3 regions of the Romboutsia hominis genome follow, and region 1 is predicted to be linked to each of the others. Evidence: riboswitches for the same ligand, from Rfam matches in the RefSeq annotation. Region 1 holds a riboswitch; each other region holds the start of a gene.

Region 1 (7,269 bases):
ATCAGCTGTACATCCCATATGAGTTGAGTGCATTATTGTGGCTATTTCTCTATCTATAGCTCTTGGTTCTATTGCGTATCTTTTCCATATTTCTTGTCTTTGCTTTGGAGCACGACTTAAGAAGTTTAATACTCCATGTGGTTTACCAAACTCCATTAAAGCTATATCTGCAACTTCATGAGCTATATCATATATATCTCGATCTTCAGTCTCTACTCCCCATTCTTTAGCTAAATTAACTAATTTAACTTCATCTTTTATAGTGTAGTTTCCATCTCTGCTAGATAAAGATAATGTATGAGCTATACCCCTTGCATGATCAGAGTGAGCTGCAGTCCCCGCTGCAACCATTCTAGCAAAGTTTCTACCTACTATTACATGCTCATCAGCTCCACATAATCCAAGTGGAGTTTTAGGAGTTATTCTACAAGGTCCAGCTGCACATATTCTACAACAAGTTCCTTGAAGACCAAATCCACATTGAGCCTTCATAGAAAGCTTTCTATCATACATAGTTTCTACACCATCTTTTGCAGCCTTATCTAACATAGCTTGACTGTTCAAATCGATAGTCATCATTTTTTTATCCATATTCCTATCCCCTTTTTCCTTGATTTTTAATCCTAGAGGTGATAAAAAATTATGTCCATTGTAAGACTAAAGTTATTGATTCCCTAATTTGATTATATACTAAATTTTGTTAATTTGGTATTCTTTTAAATATTTTTTTAACAAAATTAGTTTGCTCAATATAAGTTATTTTTTTATATAAAATATACTTCTTATATAAAACTTTATATAAGAAGTATATTTTATATTTTCCAAATATTATTTCTTGAAAACTATATATTAATTTAAAATTTTTATTAATTTAAATCATTTTTATTAATTTAAATCATTTTTGTAAAACGTTTACCTATTTATATTATAGTATTGTTTGCATTATTTGTATATATTATTTCATGCTCTTGGCAATAAGCGCTCCATATGCTATAGAATATAACTTAGATTCATGACTATCTGCTCTTGATACCAATACTACTGGGGCTTTTGCTCCCATTATAATTCCTGCTGATTTCGCATTTGCCATATATGTAAATGATTTTCCTATTCCATTTCCAACTTCAATATTTGGAACTAGTAATATATCTGTATCTCCACTTACTTCACTTTTAAATCCTTTTATTTCACTTGATTCTTTTGATATAGCTAAATCAAACGCAAGTGGACCTTCAACTATAACACCTTCTCCAAATTTACCTTCTTTACAAGCTTCTTGTAATAGTCTAGCATCTACTGTAGCTTGCATTTTTGGATTTACTTTTTCTTTTGCTGCTAAACATGCTACCTTTATCTCATCCACACCTAAACATTTTGCCGCTTGTATTGCATTTTTTAGTATTTTTTCTTTTTGTTCATAATCTGGAGATATGTTCATTCCGCCATCTGTTAATATTAAAAGCTTATGGTAGTTTTCAAGTTGATATATCATTACATGACTAAGTAAACTCTCTGTTCTAAGTCCATACTCTTTATTGAGCACTGACTTTAATAGTATTGATGTATCAAGTAATCCCTTCATAACAAAATCAGCTTCTTGTTTAGACACTAACTCTACGGCAATCTTTGCACTTTCTTCTATACTTGGCGAGTCTATTATAGTTATACCTTCTAACTCAAAGTTTATGTCATTTGATATAGACTTTATTTTATCTGCTTGTCCTACTAATATAGGTTGTATAACTTCTTTATTAACTGCATCCTTTATAGCTAATAAAACTTCTCTATCTTCTGCTGCTGCAACTGAAAGTATTACTTTTTCTTCTTGCTTTAGTTTGTCTAACATATCGTGTAAATCTTTTATCATCTCATACTCCCCCTTGTTATATATATTTAAATAATATCACATTTAGTACTAAAATAGTTTTCTAGTAGTATAGTCTAAATATTCTATAAAATTAAAAAAATAGTATTAGCATAATACACTAATACTATTTTTTTATTTACTTTCTCTTGTTTATAAATACAATCCCCACTAAAGCTAATATAACTAATGCAATATATCCTATTATAGATTCTTCTCCTGTTTTAGGAGTATTAGTAGTTTTATCTAATACTTTATTATCATTATTATATTTATGCTCTAATTCCTTTGTCTTGCTATTAGTATTTTTTTCAGACACTTCATCTTTCTCATTTTCAAAAACTAATTTTACATTTTCTTTTTGATTAGGCTTTATCTCAAAATTTTGTACTTCATTTGTTAATGGGTACCCTTCTGATGATTTTGTTTCTACTGCTTTATACTTGCCTGGTTCTAGACTTACTGTAGCTGTTCCGTCTTTTCCAGTTGTTGTTGTTGTCACATTTTTTCCATCTTGTGTTTGGATTTCAAACTCTGTTCCTGGCAACATTTTACTTGGATTGTCTTTATCAACTTCCTTTATTTCTACTTCTCCATTTGTTTTTTCATCTACTACTTTATTATCATTATTATATTTATCTTCTGATTCACTTTGCTTATTATTAGTATCTTTTACAGGCAATTCTTCCCTCTTATTTTCAAAAACTAATTTTATATTTTCTTTTTGATTAGGCTTTATCTCAAAATTTTGTACTTCATTTGTTAATACATATCCTTCTGATGCTTTTGTTTCTACTGCTCTATATTCTCCCGGCTTTAAAGTTGCTCTTGCTATACCGTCTTCTCCAGTTATTATCGTTGTCACCTTTTTCCCATCTTGTGTTTGGATTTCGAACTCTGTCCCTGGTAACACCTTACTTGTATCATCTTTATCTACTTTCTTTATTTCTACTTCTCCACTTGATTTATTCTCTGATTCATTTAACTTATTGTTAATTTTTTCAGTAGGAATTTCTTGCTTCTCATTTTCAAATACTAATTTTGCATCTTCCTTTTGATTAAACTTTATTTCGAAGTTTTGTACTTCATTTGTTAATATATATCCTTTGGATGCTTTTGTTTCTACTGCTTTATACTTTCCTGGCTTTAGACTTGCTCTTGCTATTCCGTCCTTTCCAGTTATTATCGTTGTTACCTTTTGCCCATCTTGTGTTTGTATTTCAAACTCTGTTCCTGGTAACACTTTACTTGTATTATCTTTATCTACTTTCTTTATTTCTACTTCTCCATTTGTTTTCTCATTTGTTATAGTTCCTATATTTTTAACAGTTCCTATATCACTTTTTTCTATAGTAAACTTTATGTCTTTTCCATCTACTGAATATCCCTCTGGAGCTTTTACTTCTTGTAAATAATATGTTCCTACATTATCTACATCTGATTTAATTAATCCATTCTCATCACTAGTTAATTTTCCTATAACTTTCTTATTAGAATCTTTTAGATTAAATATAGCTCCACTAAGCTTACTTTCCTTATTTTCACTATCAACTTTAATAGCTTCAAAAGCATATCCCTTTTTAGTTTCAACTTTATTACTTGGATTACCATTTATTTTAGCTATATTTGATACAGTTGTTCCATCTTTTACATTGCTAAAATCAGTATATATTTTTACTTCTAAATTTTCTTTGTAATTTATTTGTCCCTTATCATTGATAATATTGACTGTATTATTTGCTTTATCTATTTTACTAGAAAAAGCATCTGGAACTTCAACTTTTACGATCTTTACGTTCGGATCTAATTTATCTACTAAATCTATATATCCCTTTTGGAATACACCAAAACTCTCAAAGTTTATAGAATATACAACACTTTGGTCATCATCTTTTTCTAATTTAGTCTTATCAACAGATTTGTGAGCATTTATAGCTCCTGCATTGTATTCATATTTAACCGTATCATCAACACTATTTCTAGTTCCATTGTATGATAACTTTGCAGTATTTGAGTATGAATCTTCAACATTTGTAATCTTCATGTCGTAACAAACAATATAGTAATCATCTACGTTTCCAAAATTTATAGTTAAATTTCCATTATTAGTGTTTATTTTATCTTTAAATTGATCTGTTACCCACTCAAAGCTTTCATCTTTATTGTATTTACCTATACTTATACTGTCCTTTAAAAGTTCCATTCCTTTAGGTGTAAAGTCATTTAAAGTTACATTTTTAAGATTTGACCTATTTTCATTAATATCTATTCTATATCTTACATTTTCGTTCATAGATGCTACATTTTTACCTTCTGAATTTTTAGCAGAGGTATAACTATACTTACTTATAACATCTTTTGCTTCATTTTTTTGTTTTAATATAACAGTACTATTTAACTTACCATCGCTTTTATTAAATACTGCTGTATTCTTATAAGAACTCAAATTTTGAGTAATCTTTGTCTTATAAGTTACAATATATTTATCTTTAATATTTCCAAAGTTTATACTAAGCCTATTAGATGATTTGCTTATATTTAAGCTATCTGTGACATCTGTTTCTGCGCTATCTCTTTCTATTTTAATTACATTTACAGAACTTGGTATAAGCTCCATTCCTTCAGGCATATTATCTGTTAATACTGCATTTGATATATTTGAAAATTTCTCATTAACATATACTCTATATTGTTGAGTTTTTCCTAGTACTGGATAATATATATTTCCTACCGTATTTCCATCTGAATCTACATGGTCATAATTATTTATAGTTTTAAGAATCTGTCTATCTATTATAGGCTCTGTTTCATTAGATGGTTTTATAGCTATTTCTATGCTAGTAACTGGTTTTCCATCAATCCATACCTCTATCTTCTGATTATCTACTTCTTCCGTTTTATCTGCATATGCTGATACATTAACATATCCTCCTATTGCATCATAAACATCATCCCCAAAAGTTGCTACTACTTTATTACCTTCCATTTGTACACTTTTAAAATGCTCTGGGGGGAATTTAAAGCTAAATCTTTCAAGCCAACTAGGCATTTCAAATTCTATAGTATCACCTGGTTTTATACTCCCTGGACCATATTTAGCCTTATACTCTAGTTTAAAATTCAATTTTTCTCCAGGCTCAATCTCTTTTTTATCACATGTTATAGATACTTCTATTGTATCCCCTTGATTATCTGTCTTAACTTCTTCAGCATACGCAAAATGTGTATTAATTAACACATTTATAACCATTAGTACTGACGTAAGTATCGATATTATTTTTTTTCCTAACTTGTATTTATTTTTCAATAAATTTCACCACCCTTTTTAAATCTTTTTATTTTAAAATAAAAAAGACTATTCAAGATAATGATGATTTATTATCTGAATAGTCGGTTGCACTATTAACTCCATATACCTCAAGTGCCCATATACAAGGTATACTTCTTCATTCCTATTTTTAGCTTATATGTATTTATGCCCTTTTAATAATTTTGCTTTGTGTGCATTTATGCTATATAAAATTGTTAGCTTTCATTTAATTTTCATTAATGTCTTATCAATAAACTTTTATTTTAAAATAAAAAAGACTATTCAAGATAATAATGATTTATTATCTGAATAGTCGGTTGCACTATTAACTCCATATACCTCAAGTGCCCATATACAAGGTATACTTCTTCATTCCTATTTTTAGCTTATATGTATTTATGTCCTTTTAATTATTTTAATTTGTTCGCATTTATGCTATATAAAATTGTTAGCTTTCATTTAATTTTCATTAATATCTTATCAATAAACTTGTATCTTAAAATAAAAAAGACTATTCGAATAATATTTAAATATTATCTGAATAGTCGGTTGCACTATTAACTCCATATACCTCAAGTGCCCATATACAAGGTATACTTCTTCGCTCCTAATTTTAACTTTTGAATATAATTATATAATCTCAGTGATTTATTATACCCTTTAATTTAGTTAAAGTCAATTTTAGATTTTTTTATAGTAAATTTTAACTTATTTTTTATCTATATTTATCAAGTTCTCTTAAACATGCCACTGTAATTTCATCTTGTGGATCTAATTCATAAGCTCTTTCTATATAATATATAGCATCATCTATATCACCTTTGTTTAGATATGCCATCCCTAAATTGCATAATATTTCTGGATCTTCTTTTATTTTAGCTGCTTGTTCAAAGTGTTCTATAGCTTTATCTATATTGAACATACTAGCTTCACAAAGGCCTAGTTCAACCATTGTATCTACTTGATGTGGTTTAGTTATAAGTATTTTTTCAAAATATTTCTTAGCTTCTTCAAATTCACCCATATTTTTATAAGCTAATCCTATCATAAATAATAAGTTCCACCAATCAGGATGATCTTGTTCAAGAGGTAATAATTTTTCTAGTCCTTCTTCACATTTTCCTTGGAATACTAAATTATAACCTTCTTCATATTGAACTTTAAAGTCCATCTTTCCTATATTTTCTTGAACCTCTGCCATTAAGTCTGCATCTAACCCTAATTTTTGTGCTTCTTCCCATATAACTCTAGCCTTTAAATATTGACCTTGATTGTAGTAATGGTATCCTAAATGATAGTAAGCTAAAGCAAAGTTTTCATCTAATTGTATAACCATTTCCAACTTTTCTAAGGCTTCTAATAAAAACTTATTCATAGCTTCTTTGTCCATATCTTTTTGATACTGCTTTGCTAGTTCCTGGCAAACTATTGAATAATGATATAATCCATCTATGTCATTTGGATACATACTTATCATAGCTTTTAAGTATATTAACGAATCAGTTATCTCACCAATATCAAAGTATTTTTTAGACATATAGCCCATATATTCTTTTATATTTATATTTACTTTTTTGCTAAAAGCATCTAAAAATTTTCTGTATTCTTCATTATACTTAAATTGGCTATCAATACCCATTATATATATCATAGCATCTGCTATAGACATTGTATTTATCTTATCTTGTGCTGTCTTTTCTTTTATTCCTTTAACTAATACCTCATTTTTTATAGGTACATCTAATCCACCCTTAGGTATAGTGTAACCTTCTAAGTTAAATTCTCCACCATGTTTTATAGTTATAAAAGATAATTCTTCTGTTTTCTTTAATAAATACTTTTCTATTTTAAACTTCATTTTTTCCTCCTTTGTAACTTCACATAATAATTTTTAATCTATTAATGTTTATACCCATTAAAAATTTATGTGATATGTTTTCATAATATATAATACCAATATGTAATAATTAGCATTTAATATTATATGTTAACACTATATGACTTTGACTTTTCAAAAACTTTGTTATCATCATCATAGACAAATAAAATTATATTTTTTATCTCTTTTATATCAGCATGTATATCTTCTTTTAAC
Region 2 (7,269 bases), 780 kb from region 1:
TATAGATGAAATAAATCGTTGTGAGCATACGGTACAACAAGAGCTTATGAACTTAATATTAAATAGAGAAATAAATGGATATAAGTTACATGATGATGTAAAAATTTTAGCAGCAATGAATCCATCAAGCAAGTATGGTTCAGATTTTGATTATCAAGTTGTAGATATGGATGCAGCTCAAGAAAATAGATTTGTATGGCTAAATATGGAGTCTGATTATAATCAATGGCTAAAATGGGCAATAGGTGAAGGTCTTGAACAAAAGGTTATAGAGTTTATTTCAACCTTCCCAGAATATTTACACAAAATAAATGAAGGAGATGTATCAGCAACTCCAAGAAGTTATGAAAGAGTTTCTAAAAGTTACAAAGTATATAAGGATCAAAAAGATTCAATACCAAAGGCTGTATTTTTAAATGTTATAAAAGGAAATGTAGGTAAAGTTATCGCAGAGGAATTTATAAACTTTATTGAATCAGATTATAGTCCACTTATATCTTATGAAGAGGTTTTTTGTGGAGAAACTTTAAGTGAATCTGTTATAGAAAAAGTAAAAAATGAAAGTCATACAAGACTTTATTTATCAGTAATGAATATTTTAAGGGATTTAGAATCAAATATTAAAAATGAAGATTATGAGGCAAGCTATTATATTAATAGATTTGTACAGTTTTTAAAAGTATACCCTATAGATTTAATGGTAGGAATTATGAAAGAGATTAAAAATAGCTATAAAAAAGTATATGAAAAAGCTATAGAAAATGAAGAATTTGTAGAAGCTTACTTCGAATCTTATAAATTAATAAGGGGATAGCCTATGGAAACTTACTTTGATAAACAAAAAAGAGATCTTTATTATAAAACAGAAAAAATTATAGATACGTATGCTATGTTAAAAGCAAATCACAAGGGTGAAAAATTTGAGATAGATATACCACAAGATTTCAAAAATGAATTTTTCAGTTTAGTAGATAAAGTTAATCTAAGCCTTATGGAAGACAAAGATAATTTCTATGGATATTTTTTATTTCAAACATCAAGAGAAATAAGATTTGATATAAGTAGTCCCACTGCTATAAATTTTAAAGGTGCTAAGTATGTCATATACTTTAATCCAATAATTTTTTTAGACCTTAATATGAGACAAATGGAAAGTACAATTAAACATGAAATTCTTCATGTAATATCTATGCATTTAGTAAGAGCAAGAGAATTAAAAGGAAAATACAGTACATTAGCTATTAATATGGCGATGGATATAGTGGTTAATAAATATTTAAATAATTTACCACCATATGCTGTTACTTTAGAAAATGTAAATGTAAAATATAATTTAAAACTTGAGCCTTATGAGCCTTTTGAATACTATGTAGAAAAAATTCAAACTGAATTAGATTTACAAGAAGTAGATAAAGATGGCGAAGAAGATGATACTCGTCAGTCTGATGATATAGAAACTGAATACAATCCAGAAAAAACTCATGATATTTGGGAAGATTCTAGTAATATAGATGAGGAAACTCTTAAAGAATTTACCCAAAAAGCTATTAATAATTCTCAAAAAGGTAAAATTCCAGAATACTTAGATGGTATGATATCATCACTTAAAAATAGTAAAGGTGAATTGCCTTGGAACTTATATCTTAATAGATTGATGGGAACAGTCGAAAGCAATAAAAAGAAGACTATAACAAGAAGAAATAGAAGACAGCCAAATAGATTAGATTTGAGGGGACAGTTGAGATCTCATAAAGCAGAGATAGCTGTCGCACTTGATATAAGTGGAAGTATTAGTGATGAAGAATTTAAACAAGCTATTAAGGAAGTACTTAATATAGTAAAAAATTATAACCATGAAATTACAATCATAGAATGTGATAATGAAATTAGACGTGTGTATAAAGTCAAATCTGTAAAAGATATAAAAGAAAGGCTTAAAAGAAGAGGATCAACTAAATTTAGCCCAGTTTTTGAATATGCTAATAATAAAAAAATTAATTTATTGGTATACTTTACTGATGGTAAAGGAGAAGACAGGCTACAAGTAATACCTAGAGGATATAAAATTTTATGGGTTATTTCAGGAAGAGGAGACAAACTTTCATTAAGAGAGCCTTATGGAGCAGTTAAAAAACTTAGCAAGGTTAAAATAAAAGATGATACATTAGATATGAGTGATGTTAGAAATGATGGATATTCAATGAATAACCAAGCTCCAATTTTATAAATTTATGTATTAAATTCTGGTTATTCTAATAACATAATAATAAAATTTCAATGAGAAATATAATTTCTAAAGGAGATAATAATATTATGAAAGAAGCAGAAAGATTATTAAATGAATAATTTGCGATTATTTTAAATATTTCTCCTGATGAAGTAACCTCATATATATTAAGTCAAATATCAAAATAAAGTACTTTATACTATACTTTATTTAAAAATATTAAAATTAAAAAATCTCAAAAAGTATCTTAATTTAAGATATTTTTGAGATTTTTACTTTAAAGTAATACAATTATATTAATAATTAAGCTAATTTATTAAAGTTTTTTACCTAAACAAGCCATATAAATTACAAACTCATTTTCTCCATCTAAATCTAACATATTATCAATTATATCCTGATCATATATTCCGATAGCACAAGTCCCGTAATTAAGAGATTCTGATGCTATGTAAAGATTCTGGCAAACATGTCCAATATCTATAAGTATTTTCTTATGAGCAGTTATACTAAATCTATGTTCACTTCTATATGGAATACAACTCCAAGCAAACACAACGGCACTTTTAGATACGAAACCTTGAACAAAAGGTTGGTTTGGAGTTGCTTTATCTATTTCATCATCTATATTGCTTAAAGTCTTTATAAATAAAAGTTTATGTTCTAAAGGTAAATATCTGTAAACTCCACTCTTTAAACCATCAACATTATTTATTATTAAATATGTTTCAAATGGGTGAGTGCAACCAGCAGAAGGTACAGTTCTTAAGGCACTAAATTTATCTTTTACAGTTTGGATTCCTTGAGTAGCCCATAGTAAATACGAAAGTTCAGATAAATTTATTTTTTCATCACTATATTTTCTTATACTTCTTCTATCATTTATACAATCTAGTACGTTAGGTTTAACTAAAATGTCTTTGCTTACAGGAGGTAACTCTATTAAATTAGAATTTGAATCATATTCTTTTTGGAAAGAAGGAGCGGGTATTCCTTTTTGTTTATCCGTTTTTATCTGTTTTAGTATTTCAAAATCAGCTTTGAAAAATTCTCTGTTTTGTGCAATTTTATCCATAGATGTCTCCTTATTAAAATGTATAAATTTTTACACTTATTATACCATATATATAAATATAAGTGGAAAAAGCCTAAATGGTAAAAATTTCATATCAGAAGCTTAATTACAGATAAAAATTAATAAATATTTTTGTGTAGTAATAATTAATATTTGCTTTAATAGAATATATTCAAAAATATATTAAAATTATTTTAAATTAAAAAAAACTATTTTAATTTATAAAAAATTATGTATAATTAATATAGATGACTAAAAATTACATATTAGCAAACCTAGAGAAATCTAGCGACGCAAAGCTAAAGGGGCTAAGGTAAAATTAGACTATGCCAGCCAGTTGCCAAAGAATTGATATTCTTTGTTTTTATAGAGTTATCTTATGATATAATTGTAAGATTGTTTTATAATGTTTACTTTAGATGGCAACTACCCTTTATAAAGGGTAGTTTTTTATTTAATAAAAACAACTATAGCTCTATAGCAAGACTATATTTTGAAATTTGGGGTAAAATATTTAGTTATTGTAAATTCATATAATATAAGAGGGAGAATATTATGAAGAAAAAGATAGCATCAATATTGGCCATATCTGTTATAGCAACAAACAGCACACCTGCTTTAAATGTTTTTGCTAACGAAGTAATAAAGGAAAAAGCATTAGCGATAGAGGAACAAGTTTCTAAAAGTATGACAGTTAGTGATTTTAAAATTAAGAACAATCCTAACTTCGCTAAGTATAATGAACTTTATAGAGTTGAGATACAGTCTATAACAAACAATGGAAGAAGTTACCCAGGAACTAAGATAGAAAATGCTATAGATGGAAAACTTAATACACATTGGGAAACATACACTAGAAATACAAATGAATTTAAAAATGAAGTAATTGTGGAGTTTAAAGATATAGCCGAGATAAATAGATTAGCTTATGCTACAAGACAAGACGGGGCTAAAGGTAAAGGATATCCTACTAGTGCAGAGATATATGTTTCAGAGAGTGAAATAGGTGAAGATTTTAAACTAGCAGGAAAAATAGAAGGAAGTAAAGTTACAGGTGGAATGGTTGAATTTAAATTTGATACTGTAAGAGCAAAGAGAGTTAAATTCAAATTCGTAGAAGCACATGACGAGTGGGCAAGTGCCGCAGAGTTTTGGTTCTATAAAGAGGATAGAATTCTAGATAAGATGGAAAGATTATTTACTAATGCAAACATGAATGAAGTAAGTAAAGAGTTTGCAACTCCTGAAGCATTAAACACTTTAGAGAAAGAAACTGAAGGACATCCATTCCGCGATAGCTTTAAAGAATATATAGATAATGCAAGACTTGTTCTAGAGAACAAAGAGGTTAACTTTATTGAAACTAAAGTATCTAAGTTATTAGGGTATGGAACTGAAAACCAAAAAGCTTATGATGACAAGTTTATGTTAGGTAAAGACCACATCGTTAATACACAAGTAAATGGTGGAACTTACTCTACAACAAAAATAGAATATATGTATGATGGTGACCCTAATACACATTGGGAAACAAACAGAAGCAATGGTAATGGTTTCACTAATGAAGTGGTATTCACTTTTGATGAAATAGAACAACTTGATAGAATAGCATTATTACCTAGAAGCGGAAATCAAAAAGGATTTCCTACTAAGTATGAAATATATGCTTCAGAAACTTCTCAAGGGGATACATTCAAATTAGTTTCTAGCGGTACTGCAGAAGTTACTAAAGACTTCATGCAATTTAAATTTAACCCAACAAACTTTAAGAGACTGAAGTTTGTATTTAAAGAGTGCCATGAAAATAGACCATTCATATCAGAAGCTAGGTTCTATAAAGAAGATGCTTTATCAGAGAAAATGGATAAACTATTTACAGACAGTAATAAGAATACAGTAAACCCTGATTTTGGGACTTTAGAGAAACTTACTGCTTTAGAGAATGAAGCGAAGGCACATCCTTTATACAGTAAGTTCAAAGAAGATTTAGATGATGCTAAACTTGTATTAGAAGGTAACGAGGTAACTTATGCAGATGCTAAAGTTTCGAAGTTTAAAGCTTTTGGAACTCCAGAGTTAGCAGAGTATGATAAGACTTATAAGATAGATAATAGTCATATAAAGAATATAACTACTAACGGTAGACATTGGTCAAATCAAACTATAGATAAAGCTATAGATGGTGATCCTAACACTAATTGGCATTCTGATGCTAGAAATAGCGAAACTCATACAAACGAAGTTATAATGACTTTAGACCAAATAAGAACTTTAGATAGAATAGTATATTATTCTCCGAGAGATAGAGGTTTCGCAGAGAAGTTCGATATCTATACTTCTAAGACTAGTGAAGGAGACACATTTACTAAAGTAACTAGTGGTAGTGCTTCAAGAACTGGAGACTCTATATCTATAAAGTTTAATCCAACTCAAGCTAGAAGAGTTAAGTTTGTTTATAAGCAAGGATATGAAGGTTGGGCTTTAGCGTCAGAGTTCGGATTATATAAACAAGACCAAACTCTAGATAAAATACAAAGGTTATTCACTGATGATACTATGTCTAAAGTAAGTGAAGAGTTTGATACAGTTGATAAATTAAAAGCTTTAGAGAACGAATGTAGTACACACCCATTCTTTGAAGACTTTAAAGAGGACTTATACAATGCAAGAGTTCTAATAGAACAAGGCAAGGTAGAGAGTTCTGTTGCTACAAGTAAGAAGTTTAATCATCTGGATAATGCGGAGTATGTAAAACAATTTAGAATACCTTACGAGAATATAAAGAGTATAAGTAATAATGCAGGGCAATATCTACAACAGCATATAAATAACGCGGTTGATGGTAATGTAGACACTTACTGGGAGACTAATAGAGGAAACGATAAAGAATGGTCTAATGAAGTAACTATAGAATTCAAACAACCTATAACTGTAGACAGAATAGCTTATGGTGCTAGACAGTCAGATAGAAAAGGATTTTTAGAGGAATTCGAGATATATGGTTCTAACGCTACTAAAGGTGATAACTTCCAATTAGTGGCTACAGGTAGAGCAGACAGTACTTCTGGTTTAGTTGAAGCTAAATTCAAACCTACAACATTTAAGAGAATGAAATTAAAGTGGGTTAAAAGTAACCAAAACTGGGCTACACTAAACGAAATAATGTTCTTTAAGAGAGATATAGTTTCAGATAAAGTTAATAACTTATTTACAAATGAATTAAAGAATGAGTTAAACCCAGAATTCAATTCATTAGAAGCTATTGAAGCTTTAGAGAAAGAAGTTAAAACACACCCATTAAAAGTAGAACTTATGGAAAGTATAGACATGGCTAAAGATTTAATTAAATCTCCTGATAAGAATAAAGGTCATGTTTATGAATTAGAAAGCAGAGGAGACGCTATAAAGGAAAGTCAAAAGAGAAAGGTATGGAATTTCAGAGATTGGCAACCTACAGGTTTAGCAGTTAAGTCAGGTGAAAAGATAACTGTGTATGTTGATACAGAACCAGGCGACCCAGTACCTAACTTAGTATTTAAACAAATGGATAGTAGACATAACGGTTTAGCAGATATAAGATTAACTAGAGGTAAGAACGAAATTACAATACCTGAGGTCGAAGTAAATGATATAAGACCAGGGACTGCTAAAGCAGGAGTATTATATGCTTCAAATCCTTATACTCCAGAGCAACAAGCAAGAAAGCCTAAGATAAGAATAATAGGTGGTGTAAGTTATCCTCAATTCGTAAAAGGTGTAGATAATGATGAACAGGTAATAAATGAGTTACGTGAATATACTGAGAAGTTAAAGAAAGATCCTAAACTACCTGATGTATTCGAAGTATTAGGAGATAAAGCTTTAGTAAACGTTAGAGCAACGTATGCTTTAGATTGGTATACAGAAAATAATAAAGTACCTAGTTATACAGCAGATAGATCTGACGAAGTAATAAAGGAAGCAATGA
Region 3 (7,269 bases), 1.3 Mb from region 1:
AGTTCAAGTCTTAACTTATCTACCTGATCTTTAGGTACATATATACTATCGCCCTCTATTTTCGTTTCAATTTTTTCTTTTTCTAGTTCTTTAGTTATAACAGATGCATCATTTGAATCTAAACCCGAGAAAAGAACATCATATTTATTATCATTTTTATACTTAATTCCAAATATTATAGCTAATATAATTGCAATCACTCCAACTATAATGGCTATTTTCTTTTCTTTTCTCATTTCCTTAAATTTTTCTTTTCTTGTTTTTATAAAATCTTTTATTTTTTCTATTATCTCTTTAAAATTCATCTATCTGCTCCTTATTAAGGAATTACAATTGCACTCTATTAATTTCTTGGTAAGCATCATATAACTTATTTCTAATCTCAATCATAAGTTGCACTGACATTTGAGATTCTTGTGCTGATAGCATAACATCATGCATAGAAACATCTTCACCTTTTATAAGCGCTTCTATCTTTTCATTTGAATTTATAATACTATCATTTACCTTACCTATAGCATTCTTTATAACATCTTCAAATTGCTTGTCTGGCTTTTCATTTCCTTTAACTTTATATGTAGTCTTATTATTAATAGCATTAGAGAATATATCAGAATTAATATTTATATTGCTTATTCCTGTCATTTAACCACCTACTTTCTATCTACCTATCTCTAAAGCTTTAGATATCATATTTTTTTGAGCATTTAAAGTATCTACATTAGATTCGTAAGCTCTCGATGCACTTATAAGATCTGACATTTCAGCTAATAAATCTACATTTGGATATTCTACATATCCATCTTTGTCTGCATCAGGATGATTTGGTTCATATATTTTTCTGAGAGGAGATTTATCTTCTTCAATCTTTTTTGTTTTAACACCTAACATCCCTAATTTTTCATCATAATTTTCTTCAAAGCTAGCTACTTTTCTCCTATATGCTCCTCCATTTTTAGTTCTTGTAGTCTGCATATTAGCAACATTCGAAGATATTATATCCATTCTCATACGTTCTGCTGTCAGACCACTTGCACTAATTCTCATACCACTAAAAACACTCATTTATTTACCTCCCAGATATTATACTTTTTGTCATAGCGATTTTTATATTTGTAAGACTTACTAACGCATTATATTCTAATGTCGTAGCTGCTTGATTAACCTTCTCATGTTCAATATCAACGTTATTACCATCTTCTCTGACCACAGATTCCTTATCAACCTTTAACTTTATACTAGGAATTTCTAGTTTATTCTTTAAAGTATCTTCGAAACTAACATACTTTCTTTTATACCCTGGAGTATTTATGTTAGCAATATTTTCTGCAATGGCATTACTCCTTAAATGTGTAGCATCTAATCCCATTTTCATTAAATTATAGATTTCCATATTACTCTCCTCCATTAATTTTATAAATCAAAAAACCACTCTATAAAGAGTAATTTTGTATACTACATAGCATACTATCATTGCTAGAATTTGATTATTTTAGATATAAAATTAAATCAATATATTTATTATTCGTTTTCTTATATTTAATTTTCTTATCATTTTAATTGTAAACTTTTACTTATTTTTTTCTATATAATTTATACTATTACATAATTTTTCCTATAATAAAAAATGTAAGATACATAATGAACTTTGATAATATAATTGAATTATTAGATTTATTAAAATATTATTTCTTCAAAAAAAAATAACTCTAAAGAGAGTTATATAATATCAGCGTCGATAAATAGAGATGCATAATTTGGACACAAACAATCAAAATAATTTATATATTATTCATAATTCTCCAAAATTATAAACCTTATATATCGAAAACAAAAACACACAGTTTTTTGCAACTGGCTAGCATAGTTTCTACTTTAGCTCCTATAGTTTTGCGTCACTAGATTTCTCTAGCTTGCCTATTTTGTTTTTCGTTGTTTTTCGTTCTTTTTTTACACTTTTCGACATTTTTTTCCATACACTAAATATTATAGTATAATTACCATTTAATCAAGTTTTTATTTGTATTTTCTTACTATTTTTTTTCAAACTAATATTAAAAATACATTTAAACTTATTTGTTAAATCACAAAGTGTAATTTTATTTTATATTATATTTTATATTGTATTTTATATTATACGGCTGATATAATTAGAACTTTATATTTTTTATTAAAATAATACAAATTATGTATTAGACAATAAATTCTACATCACTAAAAATTTTTAACTTAAACATCCTTATTCAGATTAATTCATAAATATTATAAATTTAGATAATATTCCTATTTTTTTCAATTATGACTGTAATTTTATTTATAAATTCAAAATATTAAAACCAGAAAATTAAATACATTTATATCTATATTAGTTCCTAAAGATATTTTTGATATAAATATTGATTTAACACTCAATTATATTAATAAAATTTCTTATGATACTTATCTACCTTATTAATAAATCAAAGCTTATTATACTAACAAAATGTATAGTAAAGTTAGTTTTTACTTAGATAAATTTTATAACATTTGCAATATTAAAATTTATTCTTTCTTTAAAGAAAATTTAATATTGTGTTCATATAATATTATAAAAATTCATGATTTTGAAAAATGATTAAAGACTTTAGTAGTAATTTAACTACTTTTAATTTAGATTTATTTTATGAACTTATCGGGATATGTATAAAACTATTAATTATTATAAATACTCTTATAGTTAAAATTATATACCTGTTTTAATTAATACTTAATATTTTTAATAATAAAATACAAAAAGTCTTGTAAAAATAGTTACTTAATATAATAAGTTATTCATGACTTTTTGTATTTAATATCATTGTGAAATTTTAAAAATAATTATTTTCAATACACTGCTTTATATGTTTGTGAACTTGTTCTCCACAACTACCATCAATATTTGAAAGAACAGTATTTAGTGCATTAATTCTATTATCTTTTTTGTAATCTTTTTTATTGACTACTAAATCTATAAATTTATCTACAGTCATTTCATCTTCACCAACTATATAATTAGAAAATATATCAAATACTTTTTCATGATAGTATTCTCTGTTTAATTCTATGTCATATATTAAAACAGGTTTTCCTGTAGCCATATATTCAATTAATACAGAAGACCTATCTGTTATTAGTGCATCAGATATTTGAAAAGCTTCGTAATAACTAGGTGAATTATCAATAATTATATTTTCTGTATTTTTTGCTGAGCTTAATAACTCTTTATATCTTTTATAGCATTCTGGGGCTCTTGATTTAACATATGACAGCTCCAGTGGGTGAGGTCTATATATTAATCCATAGTTTAAATCATTTCTAATTTTATTAAAGACTTCTTCAACTTCATCTAATACTTTATCTCTTCCATTTATAACTTTCATTAAGTTTGTAGTCCATAAAAATACCTTTTTACCTTTAAATTTATTTTTATAATAGTCATTTGTAGTATTTGATTTTAGACTACTAACTAAAGCATCAAATTTAGGTGACCCAAGAGGCAATAATTTCTCTCTAGCTACCCCACTATATTCTGCAATGTCTGCAAATGCATGAGATTGTACAACAACTTTATCAAATTCTCTTGTTCCTATAAATGAGTAAAAATCTTTATAAAATGAAATTGGATAAGTACCTAATATTCCATAAGTAACATATACTAGCATATCTGTATATTTTTTTAAATTATAAGAAAAATAGTTGCTATCTACTCTAGTAGCATTATTATATTCATCATATTGATTGTGTATATATATAACATCTGGACTAATTTTTTCTAAATCAAATGTTTTATAATCAGTAATAGGTACATATTTAGGCAACATATCACCTTCATATGTAAATATAGCGTCCATATTCCCATTTCTATTATAAATTAACTTATAATATGGAATTGGTACTACATAACAATTACAATTTTCATCTTCTTTAGCTTCTTTCCAAATACTTTCAAGGCTATTCCACATAGATGCATTGTATGGCATAAAAACAATATTATATTTTTCCTTAATATTTTTATTTATAATATCTATCATATCATTTATCATATTAATAATTTCTTGGCAATCATAAAGTGTATCTGTATCTTTTGTTTTATTTAAATCTTTTAATTTTTCTAATATACTATTTGATAGATTATAAAGTCTACCGTCACATTTTTTAGCATTTTCAAAGCTATTTTTAACTGTATTAATAGCTTGTATACAAATTTCAGACATAAACTCATAGTCTGTATTTAAATTTTTAATTATATAAGAAATCCCTTCTATTGAGGTTTTTAAAATTTCTATTATTCTTTGTTTTTCATTCATTTTTAATCACACTACTTTCTATAAATCCAAGATTTAAATTGTAACTTTAGTTATAAGTTTATTGTTTAACCTCTATTTAAAATAAAATAGTGTCTCTCAGTTTCTTTGTATTGTTTTTTATCAGTTAGAAACATTTCATTTTCTATAATCTTAAATCCATTATTTATAAGAACTTTAAAAACATCTATGTATTCATCAATTGTTCTATATATAACATTATATTCACTATTTAATTCATTAGAGTAAAAATCACCTAGGGTTAATCTTTCTTTTGTAGCAATTGGTGATGCTATATATATCATAGCCTCTTTATCTAAGACTTTAAGTAAATTTTCAAAGCATATGTTAAATTCTTCATCATTTATATACATTATAAGACCTGCTAAAATTACTTTATTAAACGGGGCATTACTTTTTACAACCTCATTATCATATATATTTATAAAATCACATATTTGAAAATCATAACTATTATTACAACCTATTCTTTTTCTCGCTATATTAAGTAAATCTTCTGCAAAATCAGTACCTAAATAGTATTTACTATTTAATACTATCATTTCTGCTAATCTTCCTACTCCACAACCTATATCTAAAACTTTAGAATTTTTATCTATTTTTAATTTAGGTATTATAACCTCTTTTTCATACTCATCTAATAATTTTGCATATTCAGAATCATTATCGTTACATTTTACAGTTTTATAAGGATTATCTTCTGTGTACTTTTCTGCTCTTTTATCCCAAAATAGTTTTACACTTTTTTATTTATATTTATGTTTTCTTTATATACCCTTGTATTTTTTTTCGTCATCCCATTTCTCCTAGTTAAGGTTTGATTATAAATTCATATTTAACCGATTTTATTTGTATCCATTTTTATACCAATCTAAAGCTTTTTTATATTCATTCATATTATCTATTTCCTTTAAATTTACATGAACTACTTTTAAAGGTAAATTAGGTGTTATCATTTTATATACATGGTCATTTCCGCTATTAAGTTTATGTGCATATATTTTAAACAACCCAGTCCATTCATACTTTCCATGTTGTCTTGAAAAACTAACTGCATGTTCAGTTCCATCTATAAATTCAGTATCTATATATACTGGTTCATTAGTATATGGAGAACAAACACCTATTGCTTCTTCATCATCTTCTAATATAAATCTTTCGAGGTCTTCAGGTTTAAATAATACATCTCCATCTAATGATATAATCATCTCATTAGAATGTTTTTTCCCTAGTGATAAACTAGCAGCAGTTTTTGTATTAGTATAATCATGATTAAACACAAAAGTAATATCTTTTCTATATGAACAAACTACGTCAATAACTTCTTGGGCTTGATATCCTACAACAATTCTTATATCATCAAACTTGTCTAAACATTCTAATTGTCTTATTATTAATGGTTTTCCATCAATATCAATTAATGATTTATTAGTATTTAGACCTAATCTAGTTCCCATTCCTGCGCAACTTATAATAATCGTTTTAGAAACTGACATAATTTCTCCTCCTCATAAAACGCATAGTCACAAACATTTAATACACTCGGAGCTATTGGTCTAACAGCACCAAATCCAATTCCTATATCAGCATACTCTATCATTTTTGAGTCATTACTTCCATCTCCAATAGCTACTACTGGTCCATCTATTTCTTTTATTATATCTTCCTTTTTTATAACATTTACAACTGATTTAATATATTGACCATCCGTTAAAGCCTTTGATGAATAATATATATCATTTAAACCTAACATATCCATGAGTTCACAAATCCAGATATCTAGATTACCAGTTATTATAATACATCTATCTATATTCTCTAAAATAAATTTAATTAATTCTTCATTTAATGTTATATTTTTAACTATATTACGTACTTTTTTTATAGGTATCTCTTTTAATATTTCAATTCGTTTTAGAAAACTTTCTTCAAAAGACAACTTACCTAACATAGTATCTTCTGTTATTTTGCTAATACTTTCATGACATCCAATATACTTTGCCATTTCAGGAAGTATTTCCTGTTTTGTTAATGTTGAATCTAGGTCAAATACAAATTTATATTTACTCAAATTTGAGCCTCCTCTTATGACATAATTTTTGTATATTTTAATTTATAATCATAATTTTTTCTTTTGATTCTAGAACTATGTTTTCGTCTTCACAGTTTTTTACTATTAATTCAAAATATTTAGTGGCATCTTCATATTGTCCTAATATTTCTTTTATGCACCCTATATTAAAAACCACATTATAATTGTATCTATCTAATAAATATGAATTTTTAAACATTTTATCAGATTCTTCGAACTTTCCTTCTAACATTTTTATAATTGCTTTTAAATTTAGTATCTCTGCCTCTTCTTCTTCAAATATACTTTCATATTCATATATATTTTCTTTAGCTCCAATAATATTTCCTACCTCTATGTCATTTTGAATTATCGATTTATATTGTTTTTTAAGACCATTTAGCTCTTCATTTATATCAAATTCATTTTTAAATTTCTCTATTAATATTTCTATTCCCTTTTTGTATTTTTGATTTTTTATTAATAAGTCTTTCATTTTTTTTACATACTCTAATTTATCAGTTTTACTAAGTTTTTGAGCTCTATTTATACTTATAATGAATATTTCATCTTCATTTTTCAATAAATTTAGTAAATCATCATCTTCTAAGTCTGTATTATATAATTGCTTCAAATAATCATAAGTATAAGTTATATACATTAAAAATAAATTTTCATACTTTTTACCAACTAAACCACCATATGTTAACAATGATTTAGATACACAACTATAAATTTGAAGTTTCTTTATGTCTAAAGTATTTAAAGTATTGTCTAAGTAATCATATAAATCAAATATAAAATCTCTTTTATTTGAAACTAAATAATCTATATAACCTTGCATTTTTAAGTTAC

The links. A riboswitch is a leader RNA that binds a small molecule or an ion and turns the genes downstream of it on or off. The one in region 1 is predicted to bind cyclic di-GMP.
Region 2: it holds a riboswitch for cyclic di-GMP, as region 1 does, so the genes downstream of both, FRIFI_RS01350 (NPCBM/NEW2 domain-containing protein) here and FRIFI_RS12405 (SpaA isopeptide-forming pilin-related protein) in region 1, are expected to answer to the same signal.
Region 3: it holds a riboswitch for cyclic di-GMP, as region 1 does, so the genes downstream of both, FRIFI_RS03600 (flagellar basal body protein) here and FRIFI_RS12405 (SpaA isopeptide-forming pilin-related protein) in region 1, are expected to answer to the same signal.

What each region holds. Positions count from the first base shown of each region.
Region 1 is NZ_LN650648.1:2,546,375-2,553,643, forward strand. It holds gene cooS (anaerobic carbon-monoxide dehydrogenase catalytic subunit) at 1-591, opposite strand, end outside; gene FRIFI_RS12400 (bifunctional enoyl-CoA hydratase/phosphate acetyltransferase) at 956-1,867, opposite strand; gene FRIFI_RS12405 (SpaA isopeptide-forming pilin-related protein) at 2,004-5,171, opposite strand; cyclic di-GMP riboswitch class II at 5,244-5,327, opposite strand; cyclic di-GMP riboswitch class II at 5,477-5,560, opposite strand; cyclic di-GMP riboswitch class II at 5,710-5,792, opposite strand; gene FRIFI_RS12410 (tetratricopeptide repeat protein) at 5,890-7,032, opposite strand; gene FRIFI_RS12415 (B12-binding domain-containing radical SAM protein) at 7,155-7,269, opposite strand, start outside.
Region 2 is NZ_LN650648.1:287,684-294,952, forward strand. It holds gene FRIFI_RS01335 (ATP-binding protein) at 1-814, shown strand, start outside; gene FRIFI_RS01340 (vWA domain-containing protein) at 818-2,227, shown strand; gene FRIFI_RS01345 (SagB/ThcOx family dehydrogenase) at 2,544-3,302, opposite strand; cyclic di-GMP riboswitch class I at 3,561-3,647, shown strand; gene FRIFI_RS01350 (NPCBM/NEW2 domain-containing protein) at 3,858-7,269, shown strand, end outside.
Region 3 is NZ_LN650648.1:765,117-772,385, reverse strand. It holds gene fliF (flagellar basal-body MS-ring/collar protein FliF) at 1-305, opposite strand, end outside; gene fliE (flagellar hook-basal body complex protein FliE) at 328-645, opposite strand; gene flgC (flagellar basal body rod protein FlgC) at 661-1,065, opposite strand; gene FRIFI_RS03600 (flagellar basal body protein) at 1,070-1,393, opposite strand; cyclic di-GMP riboswitch class I at 1,847-1,928, opposite strand; gene FRIFI_RS03595 (CDP-glycerol glycerophosphotransferase family protein) at 2,847-4,325, opposite strand; gene FRIFI_RS03590 (class I SAM-dependent methyltransferase) at 4,391-4,915, opposite strand; gene FRIFI_RS03585 (NTP transferase domain-containing protein) at 5,189-5,839, opposite strand; gene FRIFI_RS03580 (HAD-IB family phosphatase) at 5,812-6,414, opposite strand; gene FRIFI_RS03575 (glycosyltransferase) at 6,452-7,269, opposite strand, start outside.